2 regions of the Gordonia sp. BP-119 genome follow, and region 1 is predicted to be linked to the other one. Evidence: predicted binding sites of a transcription regulator. Region 1 holds the regulator's gene; the other holds the start of a gene.
The links. Region 1 encodes LexA, which represses DNA repair genes until DNA is damaged. Its sites were predicted from a motif close to CGAACANNTGTTCG; they were not measured.
Positions count from the first base shown of each region.

Region 2: JW364_RS21825 (HNH endonuclease signature motif containing protein) is a predicted target of LexA. The motif match lies at 2,083-2,096, and genes of this name have one in related genera.

Region 1 is NZ_JAFFZF010000028.1:42,701-50,740, reverse strand. Features, by position in the region: gene JW364_RS16195 (fructose-specific PTS transporter subunit EIIC) at 1-1,676, opposite strand, end outside; gene JW364_RS16190 (1-phosphofructokinase family hexose kinase) at 1,793-2,758, opposite strand; gene JW364_RS16185 (DeoR/GlpR family DNA-binding transcription regulator) at 2,755-3,525, opposite strand; gene JW364_RS16180 (phosphoenolpyruvate--protein phosphotransferase) at 3,675-5,384, shown strand; gene lexA (transcriptional repressor LexA) at 5,362-6,066, opposite strand; gene JW364_RS16170 (LysM peptidoglycan-binding domain-containing protein) at 6,292-6,828, shown strand; gene nrdR (transcriptional regulator NrdR) at 6,928-7,428, shown strand; gene hrpA (ATP-dependent RNA helicase HrpA) at 7,402-8,040, opposite strand, start outside.
Region 2 is NZ_JAFFZF010000054.1:15,962-21,246, forward strand. Features, by position in the region: gene pta (phosphate acetyltransferase) at 1-529, shown strand, start outside; gene JW364_RS21820 (acetate kinase) at 526-1,746, shown strand; gene JW364_RS21825 (HNH endonuclease signature motif containing protein) at 2,124-3,863, shown strand; gene JW364_RS21830 (serine/threonine-protein kinase) at 3,866-5,285, opposite strand, start outside.

The sequences.
Region 1 (8,040 bases):
GCGGTGGCGAACAGGTACGCGCTCTTGTTGACCGGTCCGCCGAGGTCGAAGCACATCATCAGGCCGAGCACGATGCCGAGGGCGATGGCCGATCCGCCGGACATGCTCTCGAGGCCGCTGTTCATCTGCTCGGTCAGCCAGGCGAGCGGTTTGCCGAGGACCATGTAGAGCAGTCCGCCGACGATCATGCTGCCGAACAGCGGGATGACCACGACCGGCATGAGACCACGAGCCCACCGGGGCACCGGGGTCCGCGCGATCCACAGGCACACCACGCCGGCGATGAGACCGCCGATCAGCGCGCCGATGAAGCTGGCGCCCACGGCGAGCGAGACGATGCCGGCCACGAAACCGGGTGCGATACCGGGGCGGTCGGCGATCGCGAACGAGATGTAGCCCGCGAGGACCGGTACGGCCAGACCCATCACGCCCGATCCGATCGCGAAGCTCACCGCGCCCAAGTATTGCAGCAGCCCGCCCGCCGGCAGATCCCAGAGGCTGTTGTTCAGGGCGATGAACGCGCCGTCGCTGAGGGTGCCGCCGTCGTCCAGGTTCGTGTTGGCGACCTCGTAGCCGGCGAGCAGGAAGCCGAGCGCGATGAGCAGTCCGCCCGCCGCGACGAACGGGATCATGTAGCTCACACCGGTCATGAGTGCCTGGCGTGTACGGCCGGCGAGACCGATGCCCGACTTCGACGAGTCGGCCGCGTCCGCGTCCGCGCCGTCGCCGGTGACGCGCGCCGCGTTCGGGTCGCGCCCCGCCGCGACCGCCTCGGCGATCATGGCGTCCGGTTCGTTGATGGCGCGCTTCACCCCGGATGCGATGACGGGTTTGCCGCGGAACCGGTTGCGATCCTTGACCCCGACGTCCGTGGCGAAGATGACGGCGTCGGCCGAGGCGATCACGTCCGGGTCGAAGGCCGTGGTCGCCGAGGACCCCTGGGTCTCCACCGCGAACTCGACGCCGGCCCGCTCGGCGGCGTACTTCAGGGCGTCGGCCGCCATGTAGGTGTGGGCGATGCCGGTCGGGCATGCGGTGATCGCGACGATGCGCGGCGTGGCCGGTCCCGGGTCCGCGATCCGGTCAGAGTCCGGGTGGGCCGGCGCACCTTCGGATTTCGTGGTCGACGTCAGCGGTGCTGCCGCGGCGGCCGGGGCAGTGGTCGACGGGGCAGTGGTCGACGGGGTGGCGGTCGGCGCGGCTGTGCTCGCGGCCGGCGGCGCGGGGTCGATGGCCTCGTTGACCAATTCGATGACCCGCTCCTCGTTCTCGGCCGCGCGGAGCGAGGCCACGAAGTCGGGCCGGACGAGTGAGCGCGCCAGCGAGCTGAGGAGCTTCATGTGCGCACTGGCACCCCCCTCGGGGGCGGCGATGAGGAAGACCAGGTCGGCCGGCCCGTCCGGTGCGCCGAAGTCGACCTTGCGGGACAGCCGCGCCATGGCGAGACTGGCCGCGGTCACCGACGCGGTACGGGCGTGCGGGATGGCGATGCCGCCGGGAAGTCCGGTGGCGGACTTGGCTTCTCGGTCCAGTGCGGCCCGCGCGAGGTCGGCGGGATCGGTGGTCCGGCCGGCCGCGGCGAGGGCGTCGGCGAGCGTGGTGATGACGGCGGCGGGATCGCCGCCGGCGTCGACGTCGAGACTCACCGTCTGCGCGGTGATGATCTGCTCGGTCATGGCATGTCCTTCGGTGGAAAGGGTGGGGTCGGTGCTGGGTGGGTCGATGGTGGATGGAGTCGGTGCTGGATGGGTGCGGTGTTGGATGGATGTGGGGACCCGCCGGGACGGTGCCGTCAGGTCATGCGCGCGGCTCCCGACAGTTCGGTCACCCGCACGCCGGGGAGGTCGAGGTGGTCGGGCGTGGGGGCCTGGGTGCCGGCGAGCGATGCGGCCGCCGCGCCGTACGCCACGGCCGACCGGAGGCAGTCGGCGGGCGCGGCCCCGGTGCTCTGCGCGATGAGGTAGCCGGCCAGTGACGAGTCGCCGGCGCCGACGGTGCTGCGCGGGACGATCGGCGGCGGGGTCGCCGACCACACGCCGGACGCGGTGACCAACACGGCCCCGACGGCGCCGAGGGTGGCGAGGACGTTGCCCCCGATCTGCTCGGCGATGGTCGCAGCGGCGTCGATGACCGGTCCGAGATCGTTGCGCGCGAGCGCTTCTCGGAGCTGTCCGGGGTCGGCGCCGGTCAGTTCGGCGAGCTCGTCCTCGTTGGGCTTGATCAGGTCGACGCGACCGGTGACGCTGGCACGGAGGGGTGCGCCCGAGGTGTCCACCGCGACCCGGCAGCCGGCGAGGACGAGGTCGTCGGCGATCGAGCGGTACCAGTCGTCGGGGACGCCGGGAGGCAGCGAACCGCAGAGGGTGACCCACTGCGCGGAGCCGGCGTGCTCACGGATCAGCCCGACGAGCGCCTCGCGATCCGCGCCCGTCAAGGTGACGCCCGGTGCGTTGATCTTGGTGGTCGTCCCGTCGGATTCGGCGATGGTGATGTTGGACCGGACCTCGCCGTCGACCGGCACGGCGTCGTAGGGGAGTGCGAGGTCGTCGAGTGCGGCCCGCAGCGGGTCGCCCGGTCGCGCCGGGAGCAGTGCGCGGGTGGCCAGGCCGGCGGCCGCGACGACCCGGGCCACGTTGACGCCCTTGCCGCCCGGCTCGGTGCGGACCACGCCGGCGCGCTGCACCTCGCCGCGGGCGAGCGGTGCGCCGAGTTCGAGGGTGCGGTCGAGGCTCGGGTTGGCGGTGACGGTGACGATCATGCGATCACGACCTCGACGCCGCGCGCGGACAGGGCCGCCGAATAGGCCGGGTCGATCCCGGAGTCGGTGATGAGGACGTCGACGTCGTCGAGTCCGGCGAAGGAGGTGAGGTCCTCCCGGTCCATCTTCGAGCTGTCGGCGAGGACCACGACGCGTTGTGCGGCCGCGACCATCGCCGCCTTGACTGCGGCCTCGTCGGGGTCGGGTGTCGACAACCCGTGGGCCTCGCTCAGCCCGTTCGTCCCGATGAAAGCGGTGGTCACGCGCAGTCGGCGAAGCGCGTCCACGGTCTCGACGCCCACGGTCGCCTGGGTGAGACCGCGTACGCGTCCGCCGAGGGCGTGCAGACCGTCGGGATGGGTGCCCGCGAGCAGGCCGGCGATGGGCAGGCTGTTGGTGAACAGGGTGAGCCTCCGATCGGGTGCGGTCGCCTCGGCCGCACGGTAGGTGGTGGTGCCGGCGTCGAAGAGCACCGAACCGCCGTCGGGCGGCAGGAACCGGATGGCCGCGCGGCCGATCGCGGTCTTCTGCTCGATCTGGCTCGACTCCCGTTCGTCGATCCCGAGCTCGCCGAGGGTGCGCATGATCTCGGCGCGTACGGCGCCGCCGTGGACCCGCTGGAGATGTCCGGCGCGTTCCAGTACCGCGAGATCGCGTCGGACGGTCTCGCTGGTGACGTCGAATTTCTCGGCGAGCGCGGCCACGGATGCCCGCCCCGCGAGGCGCACCTCGTCGACGATCGCCTGTTGTCTCTCCTCGGCGTACACACGGCTCCGATCTCCGGTTTCGACCACCCCGCTTGTTGAGGCGTGTGGGATTGGATGTTGTAGTAATTGTGTTTACGCCTGTTTGTGTTGACAAGTCAAGCACTTTTTGTAACGGTGGTCACATCGATAGTCGAGTGAGAGGCAAGACGATGGCGCAGATCCTGACGGGAACCCCGGTGGTCGGCGGGTTGGCCCACGGTCCCGCGCTGTGGCCGGGCGAGCGACCCGACCACTCGCCGGAGAAGCTCGGCGTCGGTGTGGAGATCGCCGAGGAACGGCGCGCCGACGAGGTCACGCGCTTCGCCACCGCGTCCGGCGCCGTCGCCGCGCGGCTGCGCACGCGCGCGTCGCAGAACACCGGGGTGACGGCCGAGGTGCTCGCCGCGACGGCGGGCCTGGCCGAGGACCGCGGCTGGATCGGTGCCGCGACCGCGCTCATCGGCAAGGGCGCTCCCGCCGAGGCCGCTGCCGTCGCGGCCACCGAACAGTTCGCGGCGGTGTTCACCAAACTCGGCGGACTGATGGCCGAGCGGGTCACCGATCTCAACGACGTGCGCGACCGGGTCCTCGCCGAACTGCTCGGCCTACCCGAACCCGGTGTGCCCACCCCGGAGGTGCCGTCGGTCCTGCTCGCCGACGACCTCGCGCCCGCCGACACCGCGGGCCTCGACCCCACGAGCACCATCGCCCTCGTCACCCGCCTCGGCGGACCGACCAGCCACACCGCGATCATCGCGCGCCAGCTGGGGATCCCGTGCGTGGTGGCGGTGGCCGACCTGGATGAGATCGAGCCCGGCACAACCGTTCTCGTCGACGGCAGCACCGGGCGGATCGAGGTGGAGCCCGATGTCGAGGCGGCCCGGGCTCGCGTCGACGAGGATCGGCGTCATGCCGCACTCGTCGCCGGCTGGACCGGTCCGGGGCAGACCGCCGACGGGGTGGCCGTGGCGGTGCTCGCCAACGTCGCCGACGGGTCGTCGGCACGCGCCGCGGCCGGGTACCCCGTCGAGGGCGTCGGGCTCTTCCGCACCGAACTCGCGTTCCTCGAGCGTGCCGACGAACCGTCGGTGGACGAGCAGGCCGCGATCTACCGGGAGGTGCTCGATGCGTTCGACGGGCAGAAGGTGGTCATCCGCACCCTCGACGCCGGGTCCGACAAACCGCTCCGGTTCGTGACCCATCCCGACGAATCGAACCCAGCGCTCGGCGTGCGGGGCGATCGGATCGCGCTGGCGCACCCCGAGATCCGCGCGCATCAGCTCGACGCGATCGCGCAGGCCGCGTCGGGGTCGGCCGTCGCGCCGTGGGTCATGGCGCCGATGATCGCCTCGCCGGCGGAGGCGCGCACGTTCGCCGCCGAGGTCCGCGGCCGTGGTCTGGTCGCCGGGGTGATGATCGAGGTGCCCGCGGCGGCGATCCTGGGCGAAGCCGTCCTCGCCGAGGTGGACTTCGTGTCCATCGGCACCAACGATCTGACCCAGTACACGATGGCGGCCGACCGGATGTCGGCCGATCTCGCCGGACTGACCGACCCGTGGCAACCGGCGGTGTTGAGCCTCATCGCGGGTGTCGCGGAAGCGGGCGCACGTCAGGGAAAGCCGGTCGGGGTGTGCGGCGAGGCCGCCGCCGATCCGAACCTCGCCTGCGTGCTCGTCGGTCTCGGGGTCACCTCGCTGTCCAGCGCGCCGGCTGCTGCCGCGGCCGTGGGGGCCCGGCTCGGCGAGGTGTCCGCACCGGACTGCCGGGCCGCCGCCGAGGCCGCCCTGGCCACCTCGGATCCCGCCGCGGCGCGCGAGGCTGCCGCGGCGGTGCTCGACGGTTCGGTCGGTGGAGAGGTCAGACTCGCCGCATCACGGTGACGACCTTGCCGAGGATGACGGCATCGTTGCCCGGGATCGGATCGAACAGTTCGTTGTGCGGCATGAGCCAGACGTTGGGGCCCTGACGCTTGAAGGTCTTCACGGTGGCCTCGCCGTCGATCATGGCCGCGACGATGTCGCCGTTGTCGGCGACGTTCTGCTGCCGGACCACGACCCAGTCGCCGTCGCAGATCGCGGCGTCGATCATCGACTCGCCGACGACGCGCAACAGGAAGAGCGATCCCTCGCCGACCAGCTCACGGGGCAGCGGGAAGACGTCCTCGACGGCCTCCTCGGCCAGGATCGGACCGCCGGCCGCGATACGGCCGAGAACCGGCACGAAGGTCGGCTCGGGCAGCTGACCGGCCGACGGGGTGTCCGGCGACGGGGTGTCACTCGGGGCGATGTTGACCGCACGGGGACGGTTCGCGTCGCGCTTGAGCAGCCCCTTGCGTTCCAGCGTCCGCAACTGATGGGCCACCGACGACGTCGAGGCCAGGCCGACCTCGTCGCCGATCTCCCGGATGCTCGGCGGATAACCGCGCTCGCGCACCGAGCGGCGGATCACCTCCAGGACCCCGGCCTGTCGCGGGGTGAGTGAGGCCTCGGCGGCGGCGGCGTCGAACGGGGCCTCGTCGTCGGCGCCCTGCGCTCGGCCGCGCCTATCGCCGGTGTCACTCATGTTCGGTTCCTCTCGTCTTCGGAACGTGCTGGTAGATGGCTTGCACCGGGTCCGAGCCTAGCCGAGTGCGACCGGCACCTCAAACATTTGTTCGATGTGTCGCGAGACTTTGTCGGGACGTCGTGCTACAAATTCGAACATCAGTGCATCGAACATCTGATCGATGTTCGAACACCGACCGTCACACCCCGCACGATCCCAGACACCCGAACACCGGAGGGCACCATGCGCACCGCCACTCTCGTCGCTCCCGTCCGCACCGACCGTCCCGACGCTGTCCGGCCCCCCACCGACCGCGCCGATGGGGTCCGGACGCGCGCCCCGCTGTCCGACGGCGGCCGCCCGGTAGACAACCGGCCGGCCGGCACCCGACCGCGGGGTGCGTCGCCGGTGACCCCGCGGGTCGGCGGCACCCACTGTGGCTCTCCGGTCGGGGTGCGCGGGCGTGGCCCGGTCGGACCCGACGCGGCGGTGTTCCGTCGCCGCCGCACCGCGGTCGCGCTCCTCGCCGGCGTCGGGCTGGCGTTCGTCGTGTGGGTGTTCGGTGTCGTCGGCCAGAACTACTCGGACTCGCTGACCCCGTCCGTCGTGAGTGCCGAGGTCGTCCATGTGCGCTCGGGGGACTCGCTCAGCTCGATCGCCGGCCGGGTGGCACCCGAGATGCCGCGCGAGGTCGTGATCGACGAGATCGTCGCGATGAACGATCTCGGCTCGAGCGCGCTGCAGGTGGGCCAGCCCCTGCTCACCCCCCGGTACCGCTGAGGCCGGACGGTATCCTCGATGTCACAGGGGCCGGCCGACAAGCGGCGGGGCGCACGCTTCGGGTGCGTTCCAGCGTCCCGCGACCTGCGTGAGGACACGATGCGCTGCCCCTTCTGCAAGAACGACGACACCAAGGTCATCGACTCGCGTGTCGCAGATGAAGGGCAGGCCATCCGCCGCCGTCGCTCCTGTGTGGAGTGCGGTCGCCGGTTCTCGACCGTGGAGAGCGCCGTGCTCGCGGTGGTCAAACGCAACGGCGTGACCGAACCGTTCAGCCGGGAGAAGGTCATGCGCGGCGTGCGGCGAGCCTGTCAGGGCCGCCACGTCGCCGAGGACGCACTCGCGCAACTCGCCCAGCAGGTCGAGGACACGGTGCGCGCCAGTGGATCGGCCGAGATCCCCAGCAACGAGGTCGGACTCGCCATCCTGGGCCCGCTCCGCGATCTCGACGAGGTGGCGTATCTGCGTTTCGCCTCGGTGTACCGGTCGTTCGACTCGGTGGAGGACTTCCAGCGTGAGATCGACGACCTGAAGGCGGCATCGGGTTCCGGGAGCGCGCTCGCCGAACCCGTGTCAGCCGAGTCGGTCCAGAGCTCGTAGGACCCGTTTCTCCGACACCGGGAACGCGGTACCGAGACGCTGGGCGAACAGCCCCACGCGCAACTCCTCGACGAGCCACTGTGCTTCGTCGTCGACCGCCGCCCGCCGGTGCTCGGGTACCTGTTCGAGACGCTGGGTCCACCGTTCGACGACGCGATCGACGGCGGCCACCCCGGCCAGGTCGCGTGCCGCGGATGCGGGTAGTGCCTCCAGACGTGCCTGCGCGCCGTCGAGATAGCGCGGCAGATTCTCCAGGTGGCGTCGCGCGGTGGCCGCCACGAATCCGTCGAACACGAGGTGGGCGACCTGTTCGGCGACGTCGTCGGCAGCCAGCGAACCGGCGTGCCGGTCGATCGCCGCCCGCAGCGGGGCCATCCGTTCGAGGGCCGCGACGGCCAGCGAGAAGTAGTCCGGTGCGGCCGCGGCGACCCGTGGCCGGATCTGTTCGAGCAGCGCCGAGAAGGACTGCGGTGAGCGAACCGCGGCGAGCTCTGCGTCGTCGATGTCGGCGACCGTGTCCCGGGTCGCCCGGCGGGTGCAGTCGGCGAGCAGTGCCTCGATGGTCGAGTACGGGCTCTGGCTCAGGGCGAGTCGGTCGACCGGACTCAGCGA
Region 2 (5,285 bases), on a different contig from region 1:
CATCGTCCCGGATCCGTCCGACGAACAGCTCGCCGACATTGCCATCTCCTCGGCGCAGACGTCCGCGGCCTTCGGTATCGATCCCCGGGTCGCGATGCTGTCGTACTCGACCGGGACGTCCGGATCGGGCGCCGACGTCGAGAAGGTCAAGACCGCAACCGAACTCGTGCGCGAGCGGCAACCCGATCTGCTGGTCGAGGGGCCGATCCAGTACGACGCCGCGGTGGAACCCTCGGTGGCGAAGACCAAGATGCCCGACTCGCCGGTGGCCGGCCGTGCGACCGTGCTGATCTTTCCCGACCTCAACACGGGCAACAACACGTACAAGGCGGTGCAGCGGAGCGCGGGGGCGGTCGCGATCGGCCCGGTGCTGCAGGGCTTGAACAAGCCGATCAACGACCTGAGCCGTGGCGCCCTCGTGTCGGACATCGTGAACACGGTCGCCATCACCGCGATCCAGGCCCAGCAGGAGGGCGTGGACCCCCTCGCCGAGAACGTCGCCTCCGCCGAGGCCGAGGGTCCCCGATGAGCGGGGCGTCGGGTGCGGTGCTGGTGCTCAACGCCGGCTCGTCGTCGCTGAAATACCAACTGGTGCAACCGGCGGACGGCACGGTGATCGCGGAGGGCATCGCGGAGCGGATCGGCGACTCCGGTTCGTCGATGACACACGAACAGAACGGCGAGACCGTCACCGAGACACTGGAACTCGACGATCACCTCGCCGCGGTCCGACGGGCGGAACGCTTCTTCGCCGACAACGGAACCGATCTGGCCGACGCGGGACTGAGCGCGGTCGGACATCGGGTGGTGCACGGTGGCCGGTCGTTCTACGAGCCGACGGTGGTGACCCCCGAGGTGATCTCGGAGATCGAGCGGATCTCCCCGCTGGCGCCGCTGCACAATCCGGCCAACCTGGTCGGCATCCTGGCGGCCCGGGAGTTGCTCCCCGACGTCCCCTCGGTGGCCGTGTTCGACACCGCGTTCTTCCACGGTCTCCCCGACGCGTCGGCGACATACGCGATCGACCGTGCGGTCGCGGACGAACATGCGATCCGCCGCTACGGTTTTCACGGCACCAGCCACGAGTATGTCTCCGGTCGGGTGGCCGAGTTCCTCGACCGCGACCCGGCGTCGCTGAACCAGATCGTGCTGCACCTGGGCAACGGCGCGTCGGCGTCGGCCATCGCGGGCGGGCAGCCGATCGACACGTCGATGGGTATGACCCCGCTCGAGGGACTGGTGATGGGAACCCGCAGCGGTGACCTCGACCCCGGGCTGGTCCTGCATCTGAACCGGGTGGCGAACCTGTCCGTCGACGAGATCGACACGCTGCTCAACAAGCGTTCGGGACTTCGAGGTCTGTGCGGCGAGAACGACTTCCGCACGATCACCGAATTGATGGACGACGGTGACGACGCCGCCCGACGCGCCTTTGACGTCTACATCCACCGTCTGCGCCGCTACCTCGGTGCGTACGCGTTCGCCCTCGGCCACGTCGATGCCATCACTTTCACGGCCGGGGTGGGGGAGAACTCCGCAGTCGTCCGCGCCCGTGCGCTGGCGGGGTTGGAAGGGTTCGGGATCATCGTCGATGACGAGCGAAACGCTCAGCGTGGCAAGGAGGCTCGACGCATCTCGGCCGACGACAGCGCGGTGGACGTGCTCGTCGTTCCGACCAATGAGGAGTTGGCCATCGCACGGCAGTCGGCGGCGGTGGTCGGGTTTGAGGTCCGTGCGTCCCGCTGAAGGTTGTGCTGACGGCGCGGGCCGCTGAGCGAGCTCACGAAGGACGCACCGGTTTGGAGTGGGTGGTGGCTGTTGTGCCGGCCGGTAGGTGGGGCCCAGCCTGTTGGCGCGTTGGCATCGTCCCGACCGCGTACTCGGAGGTCGACATTCCGGCTCCGAAGAAGGGTCGGCACCGCGGATTGTTAGGCAGGATGGCTGCGTTGGGAGGCAACCGGATAAGTGACAAGACGCAGCATAGTTCGAGTTGCGGTTGCCCTTATCACGCGCCACCGACAAGATGAGCTCTGCGGATGGTCAACGAAAACCATTGCACCCCAGCGGCATAGCCGTTACACTCGATCATGTATTCGTGCAAACGTCTCCGGGGGGGGGTGACAATGTCTGACGAATCAATAACGCCGCAACCGCGCGCCGTCGAGTTGGTGGCCGATCTGCACGCGACCCTCGACAAACTGCAGACCGTCGACTTGTCCCCGTGCACCGACGAAGAACTGATGGAAGTCGCCGCCGCTACCGAACGCGCGATCGCTCGAACCACTTACGCCGGCGACCGCCAAATCGCCGAAATCGAGGCTCGGGATCTGCCCCGCAAGACCGGCTGCCGCACTCTGATGCAGTTCATGACCCACCGGCTGCGGATCTCCAACCCGATGCGTCGACGCAAGCAGCTGAACGCCACCGCCGCGCTGACTTGCCTCAACGGCGACCGTCTCGAACCTGAACACCCCACGCTGGCAGAAGCTTTCGCCACCGGATCCGTGGGAACCGGGCACGTCCAGGCCGCCATCGATGTCCTCGACCAGATCCCGCATGCTGTCGAACACGACGTGAAAGTCGCCGCCGAGCGGCAGATGGCCGAGATCGCCGAAGCTCACACGCCCGCCGAGATCACCCAGCTCGGCTCGCGACTGCTCGCCCACCTCGATCCCGACGGAACCCTGTCCGACGACACCGAGCAGAAACGACGCCGCGGCCTGTGGATCGGTCGGCAACGCGCCGATGGCACCGCCAAGATCTCGGGCACCCTCACTCCCGCACTCGCCGCCCGGCTCACCATGATGTTCGCTGTCTGGGGCAAACCCGGGCTCAACAACCCCGACGACCCCCAGTCGCCCCAAGGCCCGGCCGGCACCGCCGACCCCGACGCCCTCACCGCCGCCGCCGATCGCGACGGACGCACCCCCGCCCAGTCCAATCACGACGCGCTCGACGCCGCACTGGCCGCCGGTTTCGCCGACGGCGCACTCGGCACCTCGCATCGCGGCCTGCCCGTCCAGTTGATCGTCAAAGCCGACCTCTCCGACCTGATCCAGGGTGCCGGACTCGCGACCACGGCCACCGGCACCCTGCTGCCCATCCGGGACTTGATCGCGATGGCCGGTGAGGTCCAGCCGTGGTTGGCGATCTTCAAAGACGCCACCACTGTGCCGCTGCACTTCGGGCGCGGCAGACGTCTGGCCACCCGCGAACAGCGCCTCGTGTCCTTTGCCCGCCCCGACGGGGAAGTGTGTTCGGCACCCGGGTGTGATCAGCCCGCCACCCACGTCGACATGCATCACGCCCACAGGGATTGGGCCAAGGGCGGTCTCACCGACATCGACGACCTCGCCCCTGCTTGCCCGCGACATAACCGGATGGTCGGTGACCAGCCCGGGCAGTACACCACCCGCATCGCCCGGTCCGGACCCGACGAAGGCCGCTGCGTCTGGCGGTTGAACGCCGAAGCCGGCGCACCGCCCAATCCCGGTCGGCTGAACCGCCGACCCGACATACCCCGGCGGTTCGCAGAACACCTGAACACCGTGCGCGACGAGATCCACGGACCACCAACCCGGCCCGGCGGTCAGACGCGCCCGACCCTTCGTGACGCGCCCTCCGCAAGCTCCGGGCGCTCCTCAGGGAACCGGGCTGACGCGCCTTCCGCAAGCTCCGCAGGGAGCAGGGGGCCCGACGATCGAGCGCGCCGCTCATGGCTGAAAACCAGCCACGTCATCGACGTCCGACCGCCACTGCGCGTGCGTCGCAGCACCCGTCCGTCACCGGTCGAGGCCCACCTCGCGGAGCTCCTGGGCGAAGACCCGCTCGTGCGCAACGCAGCGGGGACGTTCTTCGGATAGCCCTAGAACAACGTATTCGGCCGGACGTAGTTGGCGAGGTCGACGAGCATGAACCGGTGGTCCCGGTTGGTTCGGGTCAGGCGGGCCAGCTGGCGCAGCGAACGTTCGGTGCCGGTGCGAATGCCGTACTCGGTGAACGGGAAGCCGAGCAGCGTCGAGGGTTCGTTGTCCTGCTTGGCGTCGTCGGGATTGTCGTGGATCCAGCCCAGCGCGGTGCCCAGCACGATGAGCAGCATCCGGGCCTTGCGCGGTTCGGTGTCCGGGATCTGCTCGAGACGTCGTGCGGCCTCGACGATCTGCTCGCGGGTCACCTGCGAGGTGGGTCGGCCGTGCACGAGCGCGATGATCGCCGTCGCGCGCGCGGTGTTGAAGTGGCGGCTGGTGGCCGGCACCTCGTCGAGCGGCTGGATCGCGGCATCGATGTCACCGGCCGCCACGGCGAGCCGGGCCAGACCGAACGCGGCGGTCACGATGCTGTGATCGGTCAGCCACAGATCGTGATAGTGATGTTGCGCAACGTCATACAGTTTGGCGATCTTCTCGGCAGACTTCGCCGGACCCTTCTCGTCGGCCAGCCAGCGGCCGATGAGTTCGGCGGTACCGGCGACGGCGAGCTTGGGCGCGACCTCGCCCGGCATCGCACCGAGGACCTCGTCGAAGCGCTCGTAGGCCAGTTCGGGTTCGTCGTTCATCAACGCGCAGATGCCCATGTACCACTCGACCCGCCACGAATCACCGTGGTGGGCGCGGACTTCCTGGAGAAGGGCGAGCGCGGTGTCGACGTCGTCGAGCTGCAGATGCGCGCGGGCCTCGGCGAGGTCGATCTCCCGCGACGGGTGAGCGTTCTTGACCGGCCGGCCGCCGAAGAGCGAGGCGAAACCCTCTGCCCGGGCGGTGTTGATGGAATCCAGGGTCTGTCGCGGGTCGGACAGCGCCGCCGAGGTGAGCAGACTCGCCGCCGGGTCGAGGGGGTTGACCAGCGGGACGGGCAGGGCGTTGGCGATGTCCACCGGATCGTAGAACGCCGCCTGATCGGGGTCGAAGAAGCCGTCGACGGGTGCGAGCATCAGGTCGGTGCCGAACGTCGAGCGCTGCGGGGTGAAGACCGTGGACAGCGCGGGCCGCGGGACCCCCGTGTGGACGGCGACCGTCTCGCGCAACACGTTCAGCACCTGGGTGCTCATCTCCTCCGCGGAGACGAACCGGTCGGCCGGGTCGGGGGCGGTGGCGCGCTGCAGGAGGCGGTGGTACGACGGATTGTTCCGGAAGACAGGCGTTTTCGACGCGGCGGGCAGACCGTCGACGTAGCGTCCGTTCCGCATCTCCATCGGCACGGTCAGGACTGCGAGGGTGCGTCCGATGCTGTAGATGTCGGTCGCGATCTGCGGTCCGGTCTTGACGATCTCCGGTGCCTGGAACCCG